Methanococcus maripaludis: one gene and its partners. The protein of the gene in region 3 binds, or shares a complex with, the protein of the main gene of each other region. Links are inferred from orthologs where the notes say so. Each region holds a gene or a part of one and is shown on either strand. Other genes may lie near its edges. The genes, in order: rpl37A, MMJJ_RS01705, MMJJ_RS07135 and rpl7ae.

The links.
Region 1: MMJJ_RS07135 (region 3) and rpl37A share a complex: the UniProt entries of both Methanocaldococcus jannaschii proteins name them as parts of the 50S ribosomal subunit. The link is inferred for Methanococcus maripaludis from one-to-one orthologs.
Region 2: MMJJ_RS07135 (region 3) and MMJJ_RS01705 share a complex: the UniProt entries of both Methanocaldococcus jannaschii proteins name them as parts of the 50S ribosomal subunit. The link is inferred for Methanococcus maripaludis from one-to-one orthologs.
Region 4: MMJJ_RS07135 (region 3) and rpl7ae share a complex: the UniProt entries of both Methanocaldococcus jannaschii proteins name them as parts of the 50S ribosomal subunit. The link is inferred for Methanococcus maripaludis from one-to-one orthologs.

The regions. Positions count from the first base shown.
Region 1 is NZ_CP026606.1:746,873-754,888, reverse strand. What follows is about bases 2,884-5,795. They hold rpl37A (50S ribosomal protein L37Ae), read right to left. Parts: upstream 4,529-5,795; coding sequence 4,238-4,528; downstream 2,884-4,237. Other genes in these bases: psmA (archaeal proteasome endopeptidase complex subunit alpha), read right to left, coding at 5,361-5,795; MMJJ_RS04015 (ribosome assembly factor SBDS), read right to left, coding at 4,558-5,262; MMJJ_RS04025 (DNA-directed RNA polymerase subunit P), read right to left, coding at 4,043-4,183; MMJJ_RS04030 (rRNA maturation protein), read right to left, coding at 3,549-4,043; MMJJ_RS04035 (KEOPS complex subunit Pcc1), read right to left, coding at 3,290-3,541. Outside these bases: MMJJ_RS04060 (DUF2341 domain-containing protein), read left to right, coding at 1-1,178; MMJJ_RS04055 (NifB/NifX family molybdenum-iron cluster-binding protein), read right to left, coding at 1,188-1,457; MMJJ_RS04050 (dihydroneopterin aldolase family protein), read right to left, coding at 1,470-1,844; MMJJ_RS04045 (DHH family phosphoesterase), read right to left, coding at 1,837-2,853; more of psmA, read right to left, coding at 5,796-6,140; MMJJ_RS04005 (acetate--CoA ligase family protein), read right to left, coding at 6,673-8,016. UniProt on the Methanocaldococcus jannaschii protein: Binds to the 23S rRNA.
Region 2 is NZ_CP026606.1:328,351-336,126, reverse strand. What follows is about bases 5,105-7,776. They hold MMJJ_RS01705 (50S ribosomal protein L24e), read right to left. Parts: upstream 6,699-7,776; coding sequence 6,510-6,698; downstream 5,105-6,509. Other genes in these bases: MMJJ_RS01690 (methanogenesis marker 12 protein), read right to left, coding at 7,489-7,776; rpl7ae (50S ribosomal protein L7Ae), read right to left, coding at 6,988-7,341; MMJJ_RS01700 (30S ribosomal protein S28e), read right to left, coding at 6,718-6,948; MMJJ_RS01710 (beta-propeller domain-containing protein), read left to right, coding at 5,105-6,415. In the rest of the region: MMJJ_RS01730 (ABC transporter permease), read left to right, coding at 114-1,307; MMJJ_RS01725 (ABC transporter ATP-binding protein), read left to right, coding at 1,310-2,035; MMJJ_RS01720 (COG1361 S-layer family protein), read left to right, coding at 2,251-3,483; MMJJ_RS01715 (winged helix-turn-helix domain-containing protein), read left to right, coding at 3,523-4,068; more of MMJJ_RS01710, read left to right, coding at 4,178-5,104. UniProt on the Methanocaldococcus jannaschii protein: Binds to the 23S rRNA.
Region 3 is NZ_CP026606.1:1,302,312-1,310,173, forward strand. The notes cover bases 1-2,758. They hold MMJJ_RS07135 (50S ribosomal protein L22), read right to left. Parts: upstream 1,732-2,758; coding sequence 1,270-1,731; downstream 1-1,269. Other genes in these bases: yciH (stress response translation initiation inhibitor YciH), read right to left, coding at 6-314; rpmC (50S ribosomal protein L29), read right to left, coding at 398-613; MMJJ_RS07130 (30S ribosomal protein S3), read right to left, coding at 624-1,259; MMJJ_RS07140 (hypothetical protein), read right to left, coding at 1,751-1,909; MMJJ_RS07145 (elongation factor 1-beta), read right to left, coding at 2,052-2,321. Also shown: more of mfnE, read right to left, coding at 2,759-3,174; MMJJ_RS07160 (M20 family metallo-hydrolase), read right to left, coding at 3,175-4,422; chromosome segregation protein SMC, read right to left, coding at 4,457-7,862. UniProt on the Methanocaldococcus jannaschii protein: This protein binds specifically to 23S rRNA. It makes multiple contacts with different domains of the 23S rRNA in the assembled 50S subunit and ribosome.
Region 4 is NZ_CP026606.1:326,077-330,462, forward strand. What follows is about bases 1,673-4,386. They hold rpl7ae (50S ribosomal protein L7Ae), read left to right. Parts: upstream 1,673-2,709; coding sequence 2,710-3,063; downstream 3,064-4,386. Other genes in these bases: MMJJ_RS01690 (methanogenesis marker 12 protein), read left to right, coding at 1,673-2,562; MMJJ_RS01700 (30S ribosomal protein S28e), read left to right, coding at 3,103-3,333; MMJJ_RS01705 (50S ribosomal protein L24e), read left to right, coding at 3,353-3,541; MMJJ_RS01710 (beta-propeller domain-containing protein), read right to left, coding at 3,636-4,386. In the rest of the region: MMJJ_RS01680 (cation diffusion facilitator family transporter), read left to right, coding at 1-424; MMJJ_RS01685 (DUF354 domain-containing protein), read right to left, coding at 429-1,442; more of MMJJ_RS01690, read left to right, coding at 1,585-1,672. UniProt on the Methanocaldococcus jannaschii protein: Multifunctional RNA-binding protein that recognizes the K-turn motif in ribosomal RNA, the RNA component of RNase P, box H/ACA, box C/D and box C'/D' sRNAs.

The DNA of each region.
Region 1 (8,016 bases), 550 kb from region 3 along the record:
TTTTTAACGACTCTAATTTTGATTATTCAATAGAACCTACTGGAGAAGGTCTTAGATTTTATGACGAAAATGGGAATTATATCCCTTATTGGGTTGAAGTATGGGATTATAGTGACGATGACAATGATCGAACATCAGTGTTGTGGTTAAAAGTTCCAATATTGGATGCGAATATAAACACGTCAGTATATATCTTGTCAACATATCCAAAAATTTCAGAAAGCAATGGTAATAGAGTATTTGAAATGTTTGATGATTTTGAGGATAGTAATTCACTCTATTCAAAATGGAATGTTTACAGGGGGGATTGGGAGTATATTTCCAATTCAAATATATATTCAAACAGTCTTTATAATGAAAATATTATAACATGTCAGGATGCACCAGACATTGCCAGAATGATCTCCACAGAAAATACAAGTTTAAGTGAGTATATTGTGGAAGTTGATTCAATGGGTTATTTTGCATTCCATGATAGCACTCCTGGCCCTTATACAATGCTTGGATTTTTTGCAGACCCTGAATATTTGGCAGAAACTACAACCCACCCTGATGCTTTTTATTCAGTTGACATGAGTAGCGTACATGGCGCATTATTTACCCTTACTGGATCCAATTTAATATGGGATTTGAAAGTATTCGATATTTTCTTCGGACTTTCCAAAGAATATCCTGTTGATTATAATAATGTACTTCGGACATACGTTGGAACAGATTTCTTCAATGCTCCTCTTGAAAATGAATGGTATACAATTAAATTGGAAGTTTTAGATGACGATATTCAGGCAAAATATTGTACCTTGGAAGATTATATATCTGACAATGAACCCGATTGGATGATTTCAGAAGAGAATCTTGAGAAATACGGAACTTATTTTGAACTGGGTACTTCAGGAGGAAGTTTGATAGATGCTTATGATATCTATTTCGATAATTTCCGTGTTAGGAAATATGCTTCAATAGAACCAACAACAAATATTTACTCTTTATCAAAAACAGTAGGAATAAATTATATAACGCCCCCAAGAGCAGAAGGTACCCGGTATGTTTTGGGAAGTGATTATAACCTGTACTATGAAGAAGCGGATAATTACCCATCAATAATCGACATGCTTGCAGGAGAAGATTTTAAATCTTGGGAGTACGGTTATGGATTAAAATTAAAAGGATATCAATAAAAATAAAATTTATTCAATTTTTTCTAAATTTCCTTCGATAAATTCCAAAATGCAAACGTCAACATCGTTTTTTTCACAAAAATAATTTTCCATTTTTCCATTAAATTTTTCGCGTTTGTTTACGATAATTGCATTTGGTTTTTCTTTTAACATTTCTTCAAGAGTTAATAGTGTTTTTGTATCAACAACTTCCTTTTCTTCAATTTTAAATATTAAAAAATATTTTGCAGAATCAGCGTCTGAAATTGTGTCCATATCCATTGGAACTGCAACTTTCATGAGTTTCACCTTTTAAATTTTTTCAACGTACATTAATGGATAATCGAGTTCTTTAATGTATTTTAATCTTAAAAGAGCACGGTTTTTCTCAGTTTTTACAGTTAGGGATACATCAAGCATTTCGCCAGTTAATGAAACATATTTTCCATCTTCGATTATTCCAACAATTGATACAGAAACATCTTCAATAAATGGCTGGTTTTTCAAAGATTCAGACATTGCAATTTCTAAACTTTTTTTAGTTTTTTCGCTAACAGGTGTTCCAACAAATTGGTGGAAAAGTGCTCCAAGTGAAATACCCCCTTCAAAAACTGCTCTTTCCCGATCACTTAAATTTTTAAAGTATGAATCAAAAATTTCATTTTTTTCAAGGCTTTTTTCAGACATTTTCTACACCACTTAATTCTTCTTCAAGAGACTTAATGCAGACAGAAAGAACAGAATCAACTGCTTCTTCTTTAGTTTTTTCTTTGTTCCAAGGGGCATTTAAGCCAGCAGCTTCAGCATGCCCTCCACCTTGCCCATCTAAAATTTTTGCAACTTTTTCCATAAGGGCCCCCATGTGGATTTTTTTTGAAATTGCTTTTCTTGAGCGCACACTTATTCTAATTTCTCGATCCCTTTTTCTTGCAGCAACAACAAATGCAATGTCTGCCCCAATACTTACGATTGTTTTTGCACAGGAAGCTTCATGAGAACTTGCATGGGATATTGCAATAGTGTAGCTATCAAGTTCCATTAATTCCATCCTGCTACAAGCTTTTAAATGTGCAATTCTTTTGCTTGGATCACTTTCTTGGCTTAAAAGATAAAGTACTTTTTGAAAAGATACATCTTTCATCAACCACGAGATTATATTAAAGGTTGATTCTTTTGCAATTTTCAAATGTTTTGTATCATACAAAATACCGCATAAAAGCCCTATTCGGATATTTTTTGGAGGGTAAATCTTCATTTCTCTGAATAAATTTGCTACAATTTCACAAGTTGAAGTTGAATTTTCATCAACAATATAAAATTTGCAGAAATTTATAAGATCGGTTTTTTTGTGATGATCTATTAAAATAACATCTGAATTAGTTAGTTCTTCTGAATTTACAGTTACCTGATTTATTGAAGAAGTATCAACTAAAAAAACAGTTTTTGGTAATTTTGGATATTCTATAATTTCAATTTTTTCGTTTAATTCTTTCAGTATTGATCGTGAAAGTTTACTTACAGAATCTGCAGATATTTTTAAATTTTTTTCTTTTGATTTTTTCTTAGAAAAGCTGTTTGCAAGCTGTTTTAAACCGATTGCAGCACCAACTGCATCAGGATCTGCGTTATGGTGACATAGAAATATAATATCATCATTTTTTAGATAATCTTTCAATATTTCAATTTTTTTTTTCATAAACAGACCTTAAAAAAGAGTATAGTAAAAAATTAATTTATTGGCCCTGACCCATTACTTTTTGGAGGCTTTCTTGTAATTCAGTGTATCTTTTCTGCATTTTTTCTTCTTGTTTTTCAAAGGTAGTTACTCTTAACTGGAGTGTTTCTATCTTTTCACTTAATTCTTCTTTTACTTCAGCCTTGTTTCTTTTAACGAGGATTCCACCAGCCATCTTAAATACTTCTTCGGAATCAGATTTTTCCATTTCTTCAATAGCTTTTTCCATTTCCTTTAATTGTGTTTCAAACTGCTGTTTTTGGTACATTATCATTTGTAACTGCTGCTGGAGTTGTTGGAATTGCATTAATTGATTTTGAACGTTTGCAGGTAATTCCATGATTTCAATCCTCTTTTAGGTTTAATTTATTTTTAAACTAATTTTATTTACCAATTATTATTCATCTTCTGTTAGTTTATATATACTTTCTGCAACTTTTATCCAACGAATATATGAATAAATAGACGCTTTTAAGATACTCAATTCGTCAGAAATGCACGAAATAATAATTGAATTTTCAAAAAGGTCCATTTTGCACTTTGATCGAACTTGCGATGCGACATGTTCTGGATAAACAGATTCATAAATAATTCTGGCTTTTTTTGGAGTTTCAAAAGTCAATTTTAATGTAAATTTGGGATATGTCATAATAACACTATTCAATATCGAGTATTTTTACAGTTTTTATTTTCAAACTCGGACCCATATTTTCTGAGCCTTTGTGAACTTCAATGTAAAATGTGGACTCATCAACCGTTTTAAAGGTAATTACAACTTCAGAATTCTCTTCCTTATAATTACTCAATTTTTTGAATAAGTATTCAAAGAAGAATTCTTTTAAATGTTCAGTATTTTTATCAAACTTTGAACCCAGTTTTCCAGAATTTTTAAATGCTTTTCCTGAAACTTCCCGTTGAAGTTTTAAGGATAAGTTCATAGAAAGAATTTTATTATTTTCAAAATTAAATATTTTGAGCCTTCCAGGGTTTCCTTTTAGTTCTTCTACAATTATCATATCGTCCTTATTTTCGATTAGCTCGGAGAGAGGAATTTTTCCTCGGTTTAATATTTTAAAATTAAAAACCCTCGCTAAATCATTTACAAGGCTTCTGGTTCTTTGAGAAGGTTTTCTGGAAGTCGTAATTATCATTATCTTGCCTGAACTTTTTTAACTATTTTAGGTCTTAATTTTATCAAAACTCTGTTACTACAGTGAGGGCATTTAGCTTTTAATCCTATTTCATCAAGAGTTACGATTTTTCCGCAGTTGGAACATCTGTACTCTGCCATAATATCACCTAAAAAAGCTTAAAATGAAAAATAAATGGTTTAAAAATAATTAAATTAGATTTCTCTACTTTTACTTTCAATAACTCTTCTGATTGCTTTTGTAACAACTTTACCAGCACCAGTTTCAGGAGTGTATGCTCCACCAGCGATTTTTGCACCGCATTTTTCACATACCCAGATAGAGGTTCCTGCTCTTTTTAATTTAGGGAATGCACAAACAGGGCATTTGTAATCTTTGTTTTGTTTGATTTCAACGTCTCTTAATCTTACTCTGATTTTTCTACCGTATCTTGATCCAAATCTTCCTGCTGAACCAATTTTTTTAGTGTGGCTAAATTCTACCATTATTTCACCTGTTTCTATCCGTAAATTGATTATTCATATCTTTTAAGTACTTTAGTTTGAACAGTTCCTTTTGTAAGTTTGTTCAAATGCATGTAAAATTCGTTTTCAATACCACTCGGAATTTCGATTACAAGAACAAGCGAACCATCGCCCAACCATTCTTCCTGTTTAGTTGCGCCATATTCATGAAGTGTGTGGTAGGCATTTGCAGCGAATTCTCCAAGAATTTTGACTGCAACATCCCTTTTTTCAAACTTAATGGGTAAAAGTTTCCTCAATTCCTTAATAATCTTAGGAATTTGTTCTTCAGCGCTTTTGTAAATATCAACACTGAGTCTAGCTTCTTCCATAGCGTTTTCAATCCTTTTAGGCGGGTGAGGTGTATCAGTCTGGGGGTTTATCGTGTTTTTTGAAATTATCGACACGATCTGCTTTCTTTTTAGTTCTTGTATTTCTTTTCGCTGGTTAGCTGTTAATTGAACAGTTCCTTTTTTTAGTATCTGTTCTGCAATTTCCAAAGGATTTAACGTTTCAAAAATCTTCAAAAGTACGTCTTCTGGAACTTTTTCTCCTTTTCCAGAGTCCTTGTAAACCGTTTCAGCGGCCAAGATTTCTGAGATGCCTATTGGCTGTCCTTCTTTAAATTTAGCTGCCAAGTATGGATCCACGAGTATTTCGAATTTTTCCCCATGTGATTGAAGCCTTGCTATAACAGCATTGTCCAATGACACCATATCTATCCCTTCTTTTATTTATATACCTTTCCCCGCATTAAATAAAACCATAATTTGGGTTTTTTCAGGTATTTATTCTCAATTTATCTTAATTTAACTTATTCACTATCTTCTTCGCCTTTATTTTTTTCAGCTTCCTCTTCTTCAGCCTTAACTTTTTCGTAAACTGCTTTTACGATTTTTTCAATTTCATTAACACTTATTTTTTCAACTAATTTTCCAGAATCTTTTATTATGGCCATATCAATATTTTCAGGCTTTAATTCTTCAGTAGTTTTACTTAAAGCGTAAAGTGCTAATTCCATTCCTTCGCTAACAGTCATATTTTCGTCGTATTTTGATTCAAGAACTTCCATTGCGATAGGCCTTCCAGAACCAATTGCTGTAGCTTTGTATTCTATTAAAGCTCCACTTGGGTCAGTTTCAAACAGTCTTGCACTGTGTCTGTCGATTCCAGTAATTAAAAGTGCTAAACCAAATGGTCTTGCACCACCGTGTTGAGTGTATGCCTGTTTAATGTCGCAGATTTTTTTTGCAAGTGCTTCAACAGTGATTGCTTCACCATAAGAAACCCTGTTCATCTGAGCTTCGATTCTCGCTCTATCAATTAAAACTCTTGCATCCGCAACTAAACCTGATGTAGCAGCTACAATATGGTCGTCGATTTGAAATATTTTTTCAATTGATGAAACGTCAATTAATTTACTTGTAATTCTCCTATCGACTGCGAGAACCACTCCATCTTTACACTTAATTCCTACAGCAGTAGTTCCTCGTCTCACTGCTTCTCTAGCATATTCAACCTGATAAAGTCTTCCTTCAGGGCTGAATATTGTTATTGCTCTATCGTATCCTGATGCTGGAACCATTTGTTGCATATAATTGCCTCCAAAATTTAAATTAATAAGTATGAATTGTAAATTAACGGATATAATAACTACTTTTCGCTGAATTTTTATATATATCTATCTTTTTATCCTCCGAAACACACTTCCGCTATATATTAATATATTAGAAAATCTAATATATTCATGTACAGATAGGTGATAGTATGATCCCTGTAACAATTTCTGAAGAAGCAATGGAATTTATAAACGAAAAAATAAGCGATACGGGTTCAAAAGACTTGATCGTGTTTTTCGAAGGATTTGGTTGAGGGGGTCCTAAATTCGGGATTGACACAGCAAGTAAAATCCTTGAAACAGATGAAAAAATTTACGATGAAGAGTTTAGAATCTTTATCGACAAAATGGCAAGACAGGTATTAAACGAAGTATATATCATCGTTAAAAAATCCGTTTTCAGCGGAAAATACCTGGCAGTAAAAGGAGCAGGTGGATGCTGTTAATTTAAGAACCCTAAATAGGGATTAAAGACAGCATACCTTATTTTTTTCTATTTTTTATTGTATTATTTTGTTATAATTAATGCATCTCCAACGAATCCGCCTTGGCCTTCTTCTTTGATAAATGCAGGGTTGATGTCGATTTCACTTATTTCATCATAAGTTTCCATTAAAACTCCAACTCTAACGATCAATTCTTTTAAGAATTCGATATCGCTTCTTTTTTCGCCTCTAACTCCTTCTAAGATTTTATATGATTTTAGGGAGTGAAGTATTTCTCCAGCGTATTCTTTTGTTATCGGGGTAATTCCAAAGGAAACATCCTTTAAAACTTCTACGAATATTCCCCCAAGCCCAGTCATAACAACAGGCCCAAATACTGGATCTCTTTTAGCACCAATAATAATTTCTTTTCCGGTGACAAACTGTTCGATTAAGACACCATCGATAATTCCATCGATTTTTCTATCAAACAAATATTTTTCCCCATTTTTCATTATCGTTTCAAATGCTTCAGATGCATCACTAGGATCGATTATAACACAACCTGCATCTGATTTGTGTAAAATATCTGCTGAAACAACTTTCATTACTACTTTTCCTAAATTTTCAGCGTATTCTTTAGCTTCTTCTTTAGTTGTGGCAACAAATTTTTCAGGGATTGCAAATCCATTCAATTTTAAAAACTCTTTTGAGTTGCTTTCATTTGCATTTGCAAGCAGTTCATCAATTTTTTCAGGGTTTTTAGTTTTAGCTTCTGCAATTTCGGCTCTGATTTCATTTAAGTATTCAGGGCTGTCGTATTTGTCCATGAGGTGGCTTTGTCTGTATAAACAAGCCAATGCGTGAACTGCAAGTTCTGGGCAGATGAATGAAGGAATTCCTTTTTCCTGTAAGTAGCTTCTTGCTTCTAATACGGAAGTTCCTCCAACAAATGAGGCAACAATTGGAATTTTATCTTTTTTACATATCATGTAGTTTTTAAGTTTTACAAGTTCTCTAGCAACACCAAGAGCATCAGTCATTCCTTGAGGGGTTAATATTGCGAGTAATCCATCTACGTTTGGATCATTTTCAACCAACTCAAATGCGTGTTTGTATCTATTGACATCTGCATCCCCAATTAAATCCAATGGATTTGAAATACCTGATGTATCCGGTAAATATTTTTTCAATTCAGAAACAGTTGTCGCCGAAAAGTCTGCAAGTTCGAGTCCACATTTTTCAACAGAATCTGCTGCCAAAACACCAAATCCGCCTGCGTTTGTTACAACAGCAAGTTTTTTGGATCTCATTGGGGGTTGTACTGAAAATATTTTTAAAAGATTTACGAGGTCTTCAAAGCTTTCTACATTAAATACACGACTTTTTTTGAATGCTGCATCGTATACTGCGTTGTTTCCTGCAAG
Region 2 (7,776 bases), 970 kb from region 3 along the record:
AAGTCAGAACTAATATAAACTCAAGATTACCTATTTTATAATGATTAAACTCTTTCGTTTAAGTGAACTTATTTAAATTATCAAATTTCAATCGGTAAACCCGGTGAAAATCAATGAAACCAAAAGACGTTGTTTCTTTTGCGGGAAGAAACATAACTCAAAAAAAGACACAGAGTCTTTTAACAATAATTGGTATTGTTATAGGCATTTTAGCAATAGTTAGTCTGATCTCTCTTGGGTATGGTGTTCAGAATTATATTACTGAAGAAATATCCAAAGCAGGGGCCAGTGTTATTACCGTATACCCCTCACAGCAGATCACAAGTATTGCAATGTCTAAAAATTTTAATGATCAAGATTTAAAGGCAGTAGAAGGCGTTAGGGGTGTTGATGTTGTATTGTATGGGTGGTTTGGTGGAACACAGGTAACTTATCACGATCAGGAGTATTATTCGAGTGTTTTTGCAACGAAATCTTCAACCTACCAGATATTTTTTACAGAAGCTTATGGTTATGAGCTTGAAAAAGGTAGGTGGATGAAAGACAGCGATAAATACACCTGTGTTATTGGTTACAGCCTTGCACACGATACATTCGATAGAGAAATAGATATTGGGGATAAAATTGAAATCAATGATAAAAAGTACAAAGTTGTGGGTATTTTAGAACAGATTGGAAACCCTGACGACGATAATTCTATTGTAATACCTTATGAAGCTGCATCAGAGGTTTTTGATGTGGATGATGAGTACAACATGTTTATGGTTAAAATAAAAGACGGAGAAGATGTAACCAAAGTTTCAGAAGATATTGAAGACGAACTTGAAGATTCAAGAGGGGACGAAAACTTCTCAGTTTTAACTGCAGAACAGCTTGCTGAATCAATTAGCAGTATTTTCAGTGTTTTAACAATATTTTTAGTTGGTGTTGCAGGAATTTCTCTTCTTGTTGGAGCAGTTGGAATTTCAAACACAATGCACATGAGTATTTTAGAAAGGAGAAAAGATATTGGAATTTTAAAAGCACTCGGTGCAGAAAACAATACAATCCTCTCAATATTTGTAGTTGAAGCTGGATTTTTAGGATTATTCGGCGGAATTATTGGAACGATACTTGGAATATTAATTGCAAAAGCTATCGAGTATATCGCAGCAATTTCGGGATATGGATTGATTAGAGCATGGATTTCCTGGGAATTAATTGTAGGAGTTTTAGTATTTTCATTTGTAGTTGGAATATTAAGCGGTTATTTCCCTGCAAGAAGCGGTGCAAAATTAAACCCTGTTGATACTTTGAGAGGGGAATAATTATGATATTAATAGAAACAAAAAATGTAATCAAGACTTATGGGGTTGGTGAAGCTAAATCCAACGTTTTGAAAGGGGTTAATTTAAAAATTGAAGAAGGGGAATTTGTAATGATAATGGGCCCGAGTGGCTGTGGAAAATCCACATTAATGAATGTTTTGGGTCTTTTAGATGTCCCTTCAAAAGGCGATGTTTACATAAAAGGTAAAAAAACCACGAAAATGAACGAAAATGAACGTGCAGTATTTAGAAGAAAGATTAGTGGATTTATATTCCAGCAATTCCATTTAATCGGGACATTAACTGCTTTAGGAAATGTTGAACTCCCTATGACACTGGATGGAAAAGAAGAAACGTTCAGACAAAAACGAGCTAAAGAATTATTGAATATCGTAGGTCTTAGTGAAAGAGAAAATTATAAACCCTCACAACTTTCAGGCGGACAGCAGCAAAGGGTTGCAATTGCAAGATCCCTTTCAAATAATCCAAAACTACTGTTTGCAGATGAGCCTACGGGAAATCTTGACAGTAAAAGTGGTAAACAGGTAATGGAGATACTTGAGAACTTACACCACGAAGGAATGACGATTGTAATGGTTACTCACGATAACTACATGATAAAATACGCTACAAAGGTTATTCGGATGAAAGATGGTGAAATTCTCGAAATCGATAAGGTTAAGGATGGAGAGGTTGTTGAAACCGAAGTTGTTAAAAAAGAGGCTTAAGTGCTGAATGGTAAAATTTTATGCAGATATGGAATTTTCAGTACTTTCAAGATGAATAAACCAAAGGATAAGATTTAGAAAATACTGGAATAATTCTTTAAAACTAAAAATACAAAATAAAAAAATTGAGATGGTTGGTGGGATAATGTAATTGTTAGTTAATATATGATTTTGTTAAATAACATCCAACCTTAAAAATTAAAAAGAGTGATATGATGAGACTTTTGGCTAAGTCTGGACTATTATTACTTGTATTTGCATTATTAACAAGTTCTTATGCATTATCTGTGGATGATCCTCAGTATGTTGTAGATAATTCTGAATTTGGTGAAACAAATCCAAACGTTATACATCCTGGAGACGATGTAAACATCTGGATAAAAGTGGTTAACGACAACTACGATAAGCAGTTAAAGGATATAAAAGTAGAGATAAGCCCACATTATCCGTTTGAAATAAAGCAAGTAAACCCTGAAACAGGTGTAGCTGAAATTTCACATCTTAACGAGGGCGAAAGTGATACGGCATACTTTAAAATACATGTAAGCGAGAATGCACCTTCTGACGAGTATAGAATTGATGTTACTGTAACTGCAACAGAATATGAATTAGGAGACGAACCAAATGAACGAGAAAAAACATTAACAAAAATATATTACGTTCCAATATATGGTATTGCTAAATTTGAAATTAATTTAGACGATAACAACCCCATAAACCCTTCAGAATCTGAAGAGCTTGAAGTATATATTAAAAACCAGGGAACTGGAACTGCAAAATATTTAACGCTAAATTTAGCTGGAACAAGTGATTTAAACATTGTTGGACCAACGACGTTTTATTTGGAATCACTATCCCCTCAAACCCAGAAATTGATAACAGTTGATGCATACGCAATTCCAACGACTGAAGATGGGATTTATTCAATAAATGCAAATATTGAATGGATTGGGGAAGATGGTGCAGAATATACTTCATCAATTCCGATAAATCTGAAAGTAAAAAGTACAATTTTTGATAACCAGCCGTTTTTATATCTTGATGGTGTGAAAGCAATTTCTGGAGGTCAGGAAGTAACAATTGCGCTTGCAAACAGGGGAACTTCAAAATTAAAGCACTGCGTACTTGAAATTGATGGTGCAGTTGAATTAAACGATAACTATATTCGATATATCGGAGATTTGGAAGAAGATGATTCAGATTCTGGAATATACGAATTAGAAGTTTTTGGAGATTCAAAAACAAATATCACTGCAACACTGACATACTTTAATGAATACCACGAAGAATTCACCATTACACAGGAATTTGAACTGGATCCCGCTAACAGCCAGGTAAAACAGGAAGGAACTAACTATACATTTATTGGACTAATTATCGTTTTAGCAGTTGTAGCGTACATTTTATATAGAAGATGGAAGAAGAGGAAAGACTCTGAAGAAGAATAATAAATTATTTTTTTCTTAAATTTTATTAAGTGGTTGAGTATGACAGGTCTTGAAGTTAATAAAAAATTTTTAAAAGCACTATCTTCGCGTTCAAGAATATCCATTTTAAAAGCACTCGGAAATAAAAATTACACAGTAACAGAACTTTCAAAAAGTCTGAAACTATCCAAATCAACTGTACATGAACATTTATCGATACTGGTTGATGGAGAGCTTGTAAAAAAGAATGAAGATGGTCGAAAATGGGTATACTATGGATTAACGGAAAAAGGACAGTATTTAATTATGAATGATCTTGAAAAAATGATTATATTGTTCCCGATGTCTGTAATCGTATTTTTAAGCGGTTTATACAGTATATTGTTTCTTAAACTTGGAAGCAAAATGCAGTTAATGGATTCAACTTTTCAGGCTACAAACGATGCTCTAAAAAGTGCTGAATTTGAAGTAACGGCTTGCAGGATTTCAGAATCTGTAAATGTCGTTAATTCTGATTTAAATCTTTTAATCGGTACAGGATTGATATTAATAAGTTTACTCATCGCATATCACGTAATTTCGAAAATAACATACAGATCAAATTAATCATTTTTTTTATTTTCAATTAAAAACTGTTCGGAACTCACCGAACGATTTAAAAACTATTTTTAAGTGTTAATACACATTGTTTATTATTAATATAAATGGTGATTTTATGAATCGCAATATAATTATTATTTTAGGGCTAATTTTAGTAACTTCTGCAGTTTTTTTAACTTATAACCCGGAAAACGATTCTGGAATAAGTTATACTGGAGACTTTGATATGGTTCCCGCAGATTCAGAGGGAAATTTTAATAATTTTTTAAAACTGGCATCTGATTCAGGCTATTATTATGGTAGCAGTAATATTGCAGTAAAAGAGGATATAACTTATGCGACTGCCAATGAAGACAGTTTAAGGGATTCTGGGTATTCCGATGCGAGGTATTCCGAGACAAATGTTCAGGTAGTGGGCGTTGATGAAGCTGATATTGTAAAAACAAATGGAAAATATATATTTTACACGACGCAAAGTCCAGCATGGGTTAATTATTATGGTGGGCAGAGTACTTACGTAATTGATGCATTACCTCCTGAAACTGCTCAGGTAATTGGAAATATCACTGATGGTGGCAATCTTTACCTTGAAGGGGATAATTTAGTCGTAATTACTTATGATGGAATTAAAAATTACAATATTTCAAATCCAAAAACGCCTGAATTGGTCTGGGCAAAAGATTTAAACGGGTCATATGTTGATTCAAGATTAATTGATGGTGAATTATACATAATAATTCAGGAATATGGAATAACCGGGCCAATAATCTGGAATAACGTTAAAATAGGATACGATGATATTTATCTTCCAGTAATTCCCGAAATTATTCGCCAAAACTTTGAAACAACGTATATTATTTCATCAATAAACGTTGAAAGCGGAGAAATTGAAAATACGGCTGCACTGGTTGGTTCATACAGTAATACAATATATGTTTCAGAAGAAAATATTTATTTTGCTTATGAACTGGATTACGATGAAGATAAACTGATGATGAAGTTTGTGGCGGAAAATGCTGATAAATATTTCCCAAAAGAAGTTACAGACAAACTTGATCGAGTATTTTCAAATACTGATTTTGGAGACAGTGCAAAATACGTACAGATGACTGAAATTCTCGAAGATTACATAAAAACACTATCCTCAGAAGAAATAAATAATTTAGAAAATGAAATTGAAAATGATTATGAAATTTATTTGAAAGAACACTGGGAAGAACTTGAAGGAACAGGTATTGCAAAAATAAGTCTCGATGACTTCAAAGTAACAAGTGGAAAAGTTCCTGGAACCATTTTAAACAGCTTTTCAATGGACGAATACGAAGGAAATTTAAGAATTGCAACAACAATTGGAAATGACTGGAGATTTAGAGATATTCAAACAAATAACATCTACGTATTCGATGAAAATATGGATGTTATTGGAAAAGTGACTGGTCTTGAAGAAGGAGAAAGAATATACTCTGCAAGATTTATGGGGGATAAAGCATATGTTGTAACATATAAAGAGACGGATCCGTTACTTGTAATTGATTTAGACGATCCAAAAAATCCGGAGTTACTAGGGGAACTGAAAATTCCTGGATATTCTACTTATTTACATCCAATTGGAAATAATAAATTAATTGGGATTGGAAAAGACGATTCAAATATGGTAAAAATTTCATTATTCGATGCAACTGATCTTGAAAATCCAAAAGAACTTTCAAAATATTCATTAAACGAGTACTGGTCAGTTGCCCTTTACGAACACCATGCATTTTTGTGGGATGCTGAAAAAGAAATACTCGTACTTCCCGCAGGAAGCCACGCATACGCTTTCGAAGTTAAAGAAAGTGGAATTAAAATGGTTAAAGATGACGTTTTCAAAGACTACAGCGTTTTAAGGTCTTTGTATATTGGAGACTATCTCTACACGTTTTCAAACTATGAAATACACGTAATTGATGAAAATACTTGGAAAACTGTAAAAACGATTAATTTACCAAAATATGAATATCCATACCTTGAACCATATATTGAACCAGTGGAAGATTTTACAGACGTTGAAATAGAAACTATCAATGAAAAAGTTGCTATTGGGGAAAATATATCGATAAAACTTGATGAAAACCCTACAACTGGCTACACTTGGAATTATTCGATAAGTGATGATGATAAAATAGAATTATTGTCTGACGAATACATTGAAGATGAAACAGATGATGGAATCGTTGGTGCAGGTGGAGTTCACGAATGGACTTTTAATGCAACTGAATCAGGCGAAGTAGAGCTAACATTTGATTACTACCGCTCATGGGAAGGGGTTGAAGGTTCTATAAATACAATAATCTATAAAATAACAGTCGAATAATTAAGACACTAATTTCTTTTTTTTAAATTTTTAAAATATTTTTCAAAAAAGTTAATTTTAATTCAAAACAAATATTAAAAGAGATTTAGAGGAATTATTGTCCTCTGTTAATTCTTTTGAAAGTGTTAGTCCATTTTAATTTTCTTCCAACTCTTCCGAGTTTGAAATTTTTTTCACACTTTGATGAACAGAAGTGCATAACTGAACCGTCTTTTTTAACGTATTTTTTTCCGCATCCAGGTTCAATTGTGCCTTCACAAAAGCTACATGTTTTCCATTCCATTGTAATCACCTAGCGGGAATTATTTTCTTCTTTTACCGAGTTGTTTTGCTTCTCTTTCGGTTTCTCTTAACATGATAAGGTCGCCTAATTTAACAGGTCCTTTCACGTTTCTTGTTAAAATCCTTCCTGTGTCTTTTCCACCTAAGATTTTGCATCTTACCTGGAAAATTTCACCAGTAACTCCTGTTCTTCCGTTAACTTGGATAACTTCAGCAGCCACTGCTTCCTGGTATACCATATCATCAGCCATTTAAATCACCTGATTTTATTTAATTGTTAGCTGCTAAACTTATGCTTTTAATCCATTTAATTTTTCAACTAAATCTTTTAATTCGTCAGCGCTTCCTTCAGCAACAACTGCAATAGCTGATGTAGGTACTTCTAAACCAGCAGCTTTTCCTAAAGCTTCTTTTGTTGAACTGTATGAGTATGCAATTCCTTTTTCGTCGCAAATTACTGGAATGTGTGCAACGATTTCTTCAGGTTGTACATCTTGTGCGATTACAACTAATTTTGCAATTCCTTTTTCTACTGCTTTTGTAACTTCGTTAGCGCCTTTTTTGATTTTTTCAGCGTTAGCAACTACTTCCGCAGTTTTTTCTTCGAGTTCTTGTGATATTTCAAATTTAACATATACAGCCATATTATGACCTCCTTCATCACTTAAAAAAATTTTTTTATCCGGATGGCGCCCACTCATATCATCATGGTTTTAAAAGAGCGGCAACTACCATATATTGAAAAGTGGTATATAATAGTTATGGTGTAATCTACTGGAAATTTAGAAAATTTAAAAATCAACCGGTATTCCAAGAATTTCCTTTTTACCATTTAGGATATCTTCTGCAATCATTGCACTGCCTATTGCACCACTTTCCCCATTTAAAACAAGAACATTTCCATCGATATTTTCTTTTATCATTTCAGAAACGTTCGGGTTTTCCCATGTTCCAATGGATCCTGCAAGAATTACATTTCTTTCAGGTGTTAAAAACATTAACGAATTTATTTCCATTGAAACACTTAAAACGAGTGAATCAACTGCCAAAGTGCATTTATCGTCTTTTTTATAGTTATT
Region 3 (7,862 bases):
GTTAATTATCTGACATCTATCATGTCTTTTGAGAATCCCATTTTGATTAGGGTTTCTTCAGCTTTTCTCCTGTGGTCTCCCTGTAACTCGATAGAATCTTTCTTTACAGTTCCGCCGCAGGCACATATATCTTTTAACTTTTTAGCCAAATCTTTTACATCAATCAAGTCCGCATCAAAGCCGTCGACGACTGTCATCAGCTTACCAAACCTTCTTTTAGTTACGTAAACTTTAATTTTCTGTTCTTCCTTTGCAATCTCTTCACAGACACACAAATCTTTTGGTAAACCACATATAGGACAAATCTCTGGCATCAATGCACCTCTCATCTTGATAGACTAATTTTGTTATAAGTATACTGGATATACATACTGATTGATGGTATTTAAAATTATGCTTAAGCATTTTCTGCTTGAGCTTCTTTTTCTTTCATGATTGTTAAGATTCTAGCGATTGTTCTTTTGGTTTCGCTGATCTTACCTGGATTTGAAGGTGCACCGCCTGTTGACTTGTTTACGCCTTCTTTCATTAATTCTCTTTTCAATTCTGCGATTTTTCCTTTCATTTCTTCAACTGAAAGTTCCCTTATTTCGCTAGCTTTTAAGATCGCCATTTACATCACCTTATTCTTGGGATACTTCACTAATTTCACTAACTTCTTTGATTTCGCCGGATGAAATTACAATTTCATCAGGTAATGATACGTCAGGTCTCATTATTTTTACAGTAACTCCAACAATACCGAGTTTTAATTTTGCTAATTGGTGTGACTTGTTTACAAGTGCTTCAGCAGGTTCACCGCAGTGTTTCATGTATCCGTCCATGAACTTTTCAGTTCTTGACCTTTCTCCGGATAATTTTCCAGAAACTATGATTGCAACACCTTTAGCGCCTGAACCCATAACTCTTCTTATTGCTGAGTGAGCTGTTTTTCTAAAGTGCATTCCTCTTTCTAATGAAGATGCGATCTTGTGTCCAACAACAGCAGGGTCTAAATCTGGGTTTTCAACCTGTTTAACTTCAATTTGTGGGTTTTTAACTGAGTATTCTGTTGCGAGTGTTTCAGTTAATTCTTTAACCATTTTTCCTTTTCTTCCGATAACGAAACCTGGTTTTTCAGCGAATACAGTTATTCTTGTTCCAATTGGTGTTTTTTTGAAATCGATGTGGCTGTATCCTGCTCTAACTAATTTAGTTTTAAAGTATTCGTCGATTAATGTTTCGGAAACATTTTCTCCAACAAATGTTCTTTCAATCATTGTTTCACCATTAGTAGAATTCTTCAAGGATTACTTGGATATGTATTGTTTCTTGGTTTTTAGGGCTTGCTCTACCAAATGCTCTTGGCATATATCTTTTAATTGTGAAGCCTCTGTTTGATGATATGTGTTTAATTCTTAATTTTTCTGTGTTTAATCCTTTTTGCTCAGCGTTTTTCTTAGCGTTATCTAAAACGTTTAAGATTTCTAACGAAGCTTTCTGTGGGAATCTACCTGAGTGTGTTCCAATTTTTCCTTTTCTGTGTGGTAAGTCTTTGTTGTGAACTTTGAATGGAACAGGAGTTTCTAATGCGATTACTCTGTTTAAGTATGCAACAGCAGCATCTAATTTCATTCCACTTAATTCTCTGCAAAGTTCAATAGCATGTTTTCTTGATATTCTTAAAGTTCTGCCCATAGCTCTTGCAGTGTTCTTTGGGTCAGCTTCAACTTTGTATTTTAGTTTAGCCATCGTCTTCACCTCAATCGGGTTAGTCTCTCATCTTTAACAGGAGTTTAGCTGTATTGATGTAGTGTACTTTCACGTTTCCAATCGTGTTTTTTATTATTGGATTGGTTTTTTTATTTCCAATCTCTATAACAGGATTATTTTCATGTTTTACATTGATAGAGTATCCCCTATCATCCATATAGTCAATAGCCTTTTTTATTTGCTTAAACTTATTTATATAGTTTATCATAACAATCCCATATTTTGAATTAAAGCTTAGAATGAGTGTTATTTTAAGTTAGGGCTATTTTTCGTTATTTAAAAAATTAGTATTGGTGAAATTAAACGAGTGAAAGTTCAACTACTTCAGCGCTTTCTACATTTTCTAAAGCGTTCATAGCTTCTTCGATAGGGTCCATTCCGCCTTCTTTTTCTTCCATTTCAACCATTACATACACAGTGTAGAGTCCAAATGCGAGTGGTTCGTCAGTTACTCCTCTGCATTTTGCATCGTTTTGTTCAACGAGTTCTTTTAAAGATTCTTTTAAAGATTCTTTTTCTACTTCTGGGCTTGTAGGCATTACTTTTACTTTTGCGATAACTGTAGCCATATTTTCACCTAAGTTTCGTTTTTAGATTAATTTAAGGACCTTCGTATCCACATACTGGGCAACTGTATCCGTTGCTTAATTTTCTGCATTTTTCGCATCTTATGATTTCTGCTTTTCCACAGTTAGGGCACAAGAATTTTGTAGCATTTTCTCTAGCTGCAATTTCTGCATTGCAAGAAGTACATTTTTGTTTCATGTTTCTCACCATAGTGTTTTATTTCAAGGTTATTTTCGTATACGTATCTACTACGCCTTTAAAAATGTTATTTATTCTCTCAGGATGATTTCCGTTAACAACAAAGCACTTAATGCCGTATTCGGATATAAGTTTTGGTAGGTGTTTATCCACAGACGTAAAACCTTTAATCGTTTTTGTATTTATTGTATTTAATAGTTTTCCCTCAGGATATTTATCATAAATTCCGTCGACGTCGGTGGCTATAATTAGTGTTTTAGAGTTTAATAATTTTGCTATATATGCTGCAAATGAATCCGAAGTAACTTCCCAAGAATAGGGCAGTTCATCAGTACTAAGTATAATATTTGATGGAAGTATTATAACTATACTTTCATCTCTCAGGATTTTTTTTGCATCAAACAGATTATCTGCTGTTTTTATCCCCGAAATTTCGGAAAAATAGGTTCCAGTTATATCCGTACACATTGTTGCAAGTTTATGTGCAGAAATATCATTAATTTTTTCATTTTCATGAAGATTTCGAACCACATTTGCGAAATTTCCCCCGCCAGGCATAATTACAACTTTTTCTCCCGATTTTTTAAGATTTTCAAGAATATTCACTGCGTTATTCGTTAAACTTCCGCCAATTTTTACAACGTACACGACTACCACTTATTTTAATATATCAAGATACACTTCTGCCATTTTTATTAAATTTTCTATTTTCACGTGTTCATTTGGCTGGTGTGCAGTTTCGTCTCCAATCCCCCAAACTGCAGTGTTGTATTCTTTTTCTCTTAAAAATGCGGCAACGGTTCCACCACCCATTCCACATAATATGGGTTCTTTATTTAACACGTTTTTAATTGCAGAACCTAGTTTTTTAACAACTTCTGAATCTTTTTTTGTTTCTTCTGCTTTTTCAAGTTTTAAAATCTCGTAAGTTATCGAAATATTTTCTTTTTCAGAAATATCAAAATGGAGAATATGTTTTTCAATTTCATTTTTAAAAACTTCAATATAATTTTCAATATCGTTTAGGATTTCTTTTGGATCGTATTTTGGAATAATTCTGCAGTCAAAGTTTAATTCAACGTATCCCGGAATTGTATTTATGTTTTCAATGTTATTTTTCAAAATTGTGGGTTCAAACGTTGAAAATGCGGGGTTGAATATTGGATTTATGCCAGTATATTTACCGTAGAGTTTATCGTAAAGTCCTTTTCCAAATGAAAATGCGATTAAATCTGCGTTTATTCCATTTTCAGGAACACTTCCATGGCACTGTTTTCCAGTAATTTTAAACTTTATCCATAGTATGTTTTTTTCAGCAATTTCAATAAATTCTCCTTCAGGCATTCCAAAATCTGGAACAATTATTAAATCTTTTGAGCCGAAAAGTTCATCTTCAAAATTATTTACAAGGTAAGATAGACCGTATTTACTGCCGTCTTCTTCGTCAGCTACAAAAATTAGATTTAGATTATATTTTGGATCGATTTTTTCTTCAAAAATCATCTTTAAAAGCAAAAACGATGAAACTATTCCTTTATGGTTGTCTTCACTGCCTCTCCCATAAATTATTCCGTCTTTTATTTCGGCTTTGAATGGGTTGGAGTTCCAGAGGCTAAGGTCCCCTTCAGGAACTATGTCCATGTGTGAAATTATTGTTAAGGTATCCTTTTTTCCAAAATCGTATTTTGAAACGATATTTGGCCTTTCAATTCCGTCTGAATCAACTGAATTGTATTCGATTATTTCGCAATTTTTTATCGAATACATATAACGGTATTCTTTTAGCTTATTTTTTATGTAAATTGACTTTTCTTTTTCCCCAATTCCACCAAAAGTTGGATTTACTGAGTTTATAGATATTAAATCAGAAGAAAGTTCAATAGTTTCATCCAAAATACTTTTCATGAGATTCACCGAAAATTATTTTATATTAAATATCTTAAATTTTTAATCCGACTAATTTACTGAGTCCATTTTCCATACATACTCCATACATAACGTCAGACTTACTTATCATCTGTTCACGGTGAGATATTACAATGAACTGTGAATCTTTCGATGCATTTTTAATCATTTCACCGATTAATCCCGCATTCTTTGTATCAAGTGCAGCATCAACTTCGTCAAGCACGTAGAACGGAGCAGGATTTAGGTGCTGGATCGCAAATAAAAATGCAAGTGCAGTAAGCGACTTTTCACCACCGCTCATTACATCCAGGCTCTGTAATTTTTTGTTCATTGGGGATGCATCAATTAATAAACCGCCTGAAAATGGATCTTCTGGATTTTCCAGACTTAATTTTCCACTTCCCCCAATTTCAGTATATATCTTTTCATAGTTTTCAGCAACTTTTAAGTAAACATCCATAAATACTTCTTTTTTCCTTTTGCTGACTTCTTCAATTAAATGGAGATATTTTTTTTCTTCGTTTTCGTAATCAGTTCTTTTTTCAAAGAGTTCGTCGTATCTATCTACAATATATTGATAATCATCAATAGCACGCATGTTTACAGGTTCTAATTTTTTGATATGTCCTTCAAGGTCGATCTGGTGACTTTCAAGAGCATCTACATCAAACTCTTTTATTTTGGAAGTAATATCTTCAGATATTTGTTCGATATTTTCACAAACGTATAATTTTCTATCTTCTTCTTCAAGCCTAGTTTCATATTTTGCCTTATCAATCGAAAGGCTGTTGATCTGACTTTCGTTCTGGTTAATTCTTCCGTAAACTCTTCTTTTTTCGCCATTTAATATTTCCAGTTCTTTTTCAAACGCTTCTTTCTTTTCAGTAAGTTCTCTTAAATCTTTTGTAAGGTCTTCGTAGCGTTCTTTTTTGGTTTTCAAAATTTCAAAGTTCTTTTCAACATTGTTTTTGTAGAATTGAATGTTTTGTTCAAGAATTGTCTTTTTTTCACTTAATTCTTTGATATTGCTATTTAATTCGCTTATTTTTGGGATTAAAACTTCTTTAATAAGCACTGCATCCCTTTTTATTTCGTTTTCAAATTCATTTTTTTTCTTTTCAAAATTAAGAATAGTTTCATCTATTACCTTGATTCTTTTGGAATGCTCTGAATTTTCAAAAGATGCTATTTCTTCAGAAATCCTTTCCCTTTGGGTTGTAAATCCACTAATTTTTTTAGTAAATTCTTCGATTTTTCTTTCGAGTTCTTCTTTTGAACCTTCTAAATAATCTAGTTCTTCTTCGAGCTTTCGGGATTCCAATTCAAGTTCTTTAATTTTTACTCCATTGTTTGTGAGTATTCCTTCTTTTTTATGTTCCAAATCTTTAATAATCTTTAATCTGCTTTCAAGTTCCATCTTTCTTGTTGAATATGTTGCATTTTTATTTTGAAGGCGTTCAATTTCATCTTTAGTTTCAGATAATGTACCGTCGAGTTCTGAAATCTGCTCTGCAAGTTTTTCAAGTTTGGATGTGTCTATATCAACTTTAATAACTGATTTTTTTCTTGAACGTCCACCAATCATCGCACCGGATGGCTCGATGACCTCACCTTCAAGAGTTACAAATCGTGCTTTGTGATCTTTTGATAAGGTTTTTGCGTAATCTAAATTTTCAACAATGATCGTATTTCCAAAAACATATCTGAATAAGTTTTCATATTCCGGTTTAAATTCAACAAGATCAATCGCCCTTCCAACGATCCCTTCATCATATAGATAAAGAGCTTCTGGTCCATTGATCCTATCAAGTGGTAAAAATGTGGTTCTACCAAGATTATTCTTTTTTAAATACTGAATTGCTCTTGCACCATCATCCATTCTTTTTACAACGATGTAATTTAGCCTGTTTCCACCTGCATTTTCAATTGCAGTTTTGTATTCTGCATCAGTTTTTCCTAAATTTCCTGCAATATCCACTACTCCAGGTAATTTTGCTTCAAGAACACTTTTTACGGCCCTATCAAGGCTGAAATCTTCCATATCTTTCATTGCCTTAATTTTAGCATTTTCTTTTATGTAATCGGCATGAGATTTATCCAATTTTTCCTGGTACTCTTTTTTATTTTCTAAAAGTGTTACAACTTTCTTTTTAGAGTATTCAAGTTCAACCGCAACATCCTCAAGTTCTTTGTACAGGCTTTTAGTATCTTCATGTTCTGAACGTATTTCTTCAAGTTCTTTTTGCAGGGTTTCGATAGTTTCTTTATTTTTTGTTAAATTAAATGATTTTTTGTTAATTTCATTTTCAAGAGCATTAAATTCATTTTTGAAATTGTAAAGTTCGTTCTGACTTTCATTTATTCTTTCAGATAATTTTCGCTCCTGCTGTTTCAATATTTCAGTCTGAGTTTCACTTTCTTCAACCTTTGACTTCAACTTCTTCTTTTCAGTTTCAAGATTTTCCATTTCAGTTTTTAAAGTGTTAATTTCCGCTTCTTTTTGGAGTGTTTCGGTCCTTATGGTTTCTATTTTTTGTCTAGTTTCTACTAAATCCTGTCCTTTTTTTTCGGATTGCGAATTTACATTTTTCAAGTCATCGAGAGCTCCGTTTAAGGACTTTTTGTCGTTATCAACGGTTACTTCCATTTCTTTAATGGACTTGTGAAGTTCCATTATCTCTTCATTTCCTTTTTCATTTAGCTCGTTTATCAAATTTTGAAGCCTATTTCTAATATCGTTTGATTTTGCATCGTATTCAGAAATTTCCTTTAAGAAACAGACTTTCATTTCTTTGAGTGCTTCAATTTCTTCTTTAGTTTTTTCCAAAATTCCGTTTAAAAATTCAATTTTTTTAGAAGTTAAAATGTATTTTGTTGCTTTTAATTCTTCTGTTAATTTAACATGAGTTTCAGCATCTTCTTTTTCTTTTTTAAGTTTTTCCAGATTGTTTTTTACTTCATTAATTCTGATATCAATTTTTTCAATGAATTCCCTTGCTTTTTCAAGTTCTTTTTTTGCTTTTTCCCCTTTTTCATCGAATTCTGCGACACCACTTATTTCATCGATAATCTTTCTTCTTTCATTTGGTGTGGTATCTATAATTTTTATCAGGTCTCCTTGGAGGATAATGTTAAATCCATCAGCACTAAGGGATATTTTTCCAATGACATCTAAAATTTCAGATTTTTTTACTTTCTTTCGTTTTTCTTCCTTTACGGTTTTTATTTCCCCATTTTCCTTAACTTCCTTTTCTTCATTCCAAATCAGGTAGTAGTTGTTATCGCCGTTTATCTTAACTTTTCGCGATATCCCAACCTTATCTGAATCTACAGGCATTTTTCTATCTTTATTATCAAAAATAAGCGTAACTTCTGCGAAATTTTCCCTTTTTCCATTATGATAAGTAATAAGCTGGTTAAATTTACCTGCACGAAGC
Region 4 (4,386 bases), 970 kb from region 3 along the record:
TGCCTGGCACCACAGATCTGATGCATTTTCATCAGTTGGAACATTAATTGGTGTTGTTGGCGCAAAACTTGGGTATCCAATACTTGATCCCATTGCATCAATAGTAATTTCATTATTTATTGCAAAAATGGCATTTGAAATATATTTCAAAGCATTAAACCAGCTTCTCGATAGGGCGGCGGATTCAAAAACTATTGAAGAAATTAAAAAAATAATTCTTTCGGTTGACGGTGTTTTGGAGATAGATGTATTAAAAACGAGAATTCATTCAAACAAAATCTATGTTGACGTTGAAATTTCAGTTGATAAAGATTTATCATTAATTGAAGCGCATAACATCTCTGAAAACGTCCACTCACAAATTGAAAGAAAATTAAAAAGAGTAAAACACTGTATGGTTCATGTGAACCCGTATTTAAAATAATAAGTTAACTTAAACTTCCTACAACCTTTTCAAACATTAATTCGGTCGGATCTTCCAAAGTTATTCCGTTGTTTCTTTTTCCAATATTATCCATTACGTGATTTACGATTTCGTCTAAGTCTCTTGTGTGAATCATCCTTTCTTTTTCAATTAGGTAATTATCAACACCCAGAAGTTTTTCAGGATAGCATGAAATCGTTGGAACTCCCAAAACTGCTGCTTCACGGTTCATCGTTCCGCCAGCTCCAATCATTGCATCTGAATAATAAAGTAAAGATATTGCATCGATTGTTTTTGGAACAATTACACCCATTGATACATATTTTTCCCTTTGATCTTCATCTCTTGGAAATGCAACAATATTGCAGTCCATTTGACTCTTTAATTTATCAATTATCATTGGAATAATGTCTTTTTTCCCGTTACAGTACGAAGAATTTGGCCTTGGCCTCATTATTGTTATAGGCAATGATTCATCGATATTTAACTTTTCCTTTATCGATTCATCAATTGAAAAAGAAGAATTTAACCTTGAATTAACATTAGAAACTTCACACGTTCCTTCAAAAGAATCGATGTATTTTCCAAAAGAACTTCCGTTTAAAACCAGCTTTGTGCCTTCTGGACAGATTATGTCGTTTACAAGGGGGACTGTTAATCTATTCTGTGCACTTGCGTGTTCATTGTCTAAAACAAATATTGAATGGATATTCATTCCAAAAGCTACTCTTGGAAGCTCTACTGAGTGTTTTGCAATTGCGATTTTTGGTTCCAACTTCTTTGCAATTTTTGTGAGTTCAATTACTCTTTTTGAAGAATTTATGAGCTTTTCTTCTAACGAATCTGCATGGTTTCCAACAGAAATATAATCATAACCATAAATGTCGATTAAATCTTCTAAACTTTGAAATTTTCTCGCTGTTATATAATATTCAATTCCTTCCCGGTTAAACTTGTCAATTAACTGCGAGAAATAATGAATATGAGGGGAATTTGTTAAATCGATCCATACATCCATAAAATCACCAATATATCTCTACTGGATCACTAAAATTATTCTATTTAGCAATAATATTGAATCAAAAAGTTCTTAATAAAGTAGCACTGTTTTATATATAATTATTGGTATTTGAAATTTATTATCTTTTGTATGGGAGATTATGATTGTTGTAGGGATTGATCACGGCACATCCGGAATTACCGCATGTGTGATGGAAAACAAAACTGTAAAATCTATTTTTAAGATGAAAAGAACCGAAATAAACGAAAATTCTTTTTTAAAAGAACTTGAAAAACATGTTAATTTAAATGAAATCGACCTGATGGGTGTATGCTACTCTATGGGCGATGGAATAGCTAAAATAACGGATATAAAACGGGTTGAAAACAGGGGTGTAATTAACCTTGAAGGAATTGGAAAAAAAATTGGTGGCGGAACGAAAGTTTATGATGAAATAAAATCATCAGATATTCCAGCAATTGTTATTCCAGGACTTCACAATAGCGTAAAAAGTATGGATAAAAGATTTAACGCCCTTTTTTCGCATATTGCATCTCCTGAAAAAATATCCATCTGCTACAATGCATACAAAACGTTTGGTTTTGAAAATTTCATTCTTTCAGACATTTCTTCAAACACAGTTACGCTTTTAATAAAAGACGGTAAAATATTTGGCGGATTTGATGCTTGCGTTGGTGCTGTTGGAATATTACACGGGCCCCTTGATCTAGAATTAATTAGAAATATCGATGCAAATAAAATCACTGCAAATGAAGCTTTTTCAAAAGCAGGTGTTGTTAAAGTTACAGATTCTTACAAAGGCGTTGAAGATACAAAATTTGAAATTATGAATAACTATAAAAAAGACGATAAATGCACTTTGGCAGTTGATTCACTCGTTTTAAGTGTTTCAATGGAAATAAATTCGTTAATGTTTTTAACACCTGAAAGAAATGTAATTCTTGCAGGATCCATTGGAACATGGGAAAACCCGAACGTTTCTGAAATGATAAAAGAAAATATCGATGGAAATGTTCTTGTTTTAAATGGGGAAAGTGGTGCAATAGGCAGTGCAATGATTGCAGAAGATATCCTAAATGGTAAAAAGGAAATTCTTGGAATACCGGTTGATTTTTAAATTTTCTAAATTTCCAGTAGATTACACCATAACTATTATATACCACTTTTCAATATATGGTAGTTGCCGCTCTTTTAAAACCATGATGATATGAGTGGGCGCCATCCGGATAAAAAAATTTTTTTAAGTGATGAAGGAGGTCATAATATGGCTGTATATGTTAAATTTGAAATATCACAAGAACTCGAAGAAAAAACTGCGGAAGTAGTTGCTAACGCTGAAAAAATCAAAAAAGGCGCTAACGAAGTTACAAAAGCAGTAGAAAAAGGAATTGCAAAATTAGTTGTAATCGCACAAGATGTACAACCTGAAGAAATCGTTGCACACATTCCAGTAATTTGCGACGAAAAAGGAATTGCATACTCATACAGTTCAACAAAAGAAGCTTTAGGAAAAGCTGCTGGTTTAGAAGTACCTACATCAGCTATTGCAGTTGTTGCTGAAGGAAGCGCTGACGAATTAAAAGATTTAGTTGAAAAATTAAATGGATTAAAAGCATAAGTTTAGCAGCTAACAATTAAATAAAATCAGGTGATTTAAATGGCTGATGATATGGTATACCAGGAAGCAGTGGCTGCTGAAGTTATCCAAGTTAACGGAAGAACAGGAGTTACTGGTGAAATTTTCCAGGTAAGATGCAAAATCTTAGGTGGAAAAGACACAGGAAGGATTTTAACAAGAAACGTGAAAGGACCTGTTAAATTAGGCGACCTTATCATGTTAAGAGAAACCGAAAGAGAAGCAAAACAACTCGGTAAAAGAAGAAAATAATTCCCGCTAGGTGATTACAATGGAATGGAAAACATGTAGCTTTTGTGAAGGCACAATTGAACCTGGATGCGGAAAAAAATACGTTAAAAAAGACGGTTCAGTTATGCACTTCTGTTCATCAAAGTGTGAAAAAAATTTCAAACTCGGAAGAGTTGGAAGAAAATTAAAATGGACTAACACTTTCAAAAGAATTAACAGAGGACAATAATTCCTCTAAATCTCTTTTAATATTTGTTTTGAATTAAAATTAACTTTTTTGAAAAATATTTTAAAAATTTAAAAAAAAGAAATTAGTGTCTTAATTATTCGACTGTTATTTTATAGATTATTGTATTTATAGAACCTTCAACCCCTTCCCATGAGCGGTAGTAATCAAATGTTAGCTCTACTTCGCCTGATTCAGTTGCATTAAAAGTCCATTCGTGAACTCCACCTGCACCAACGATTCCATCATCTGTTTCATCTTCAATGTATTCGTCAGACAATAATTCTATTTTATCATCATCACTTATCGAATAATTCCAAGTGTAGCCAGTTGTAGGGTTTTCATCAAGTTTTATCGATATATTTTCCCCAATAGCAACTTTTTCATTGATAGTTTCTATTTCAACGTCTGTAAAATCTTCCACTGGTTCAATATATGGTTCAAGGTATGGATATTCATATTTTGGTAAATTAATCGTTTTTACAGTTTTCCAAGTATTTTCATCAATTACGTGTATTTCATAGTTTGAAAACGTGTAGAGATAGTCTCCAATATACAAAGACCTTAAAACGCTGTAGTCTTTGAAAACGTCATCTTTAACCATTTTAATTCCACTTTCTTTAACTTCGAAAGCGTATGCGTGGCTTCCTGCGGGAAGTACGAGTATTTCTTTTTCAGCATCCCACAAAAATGCATGGTGTTCGTAAAGGGCAACTGACCAGTACTCGTTTAATGAATATTTTGAAAGTTCTTTTGGATTTTCAAGATCAGTTGCATCGAATAATGAAATTTTTACCATATTTGAATCGTCTTTTCCAATCCCAATTAATTTATTATTTCCAATTGGA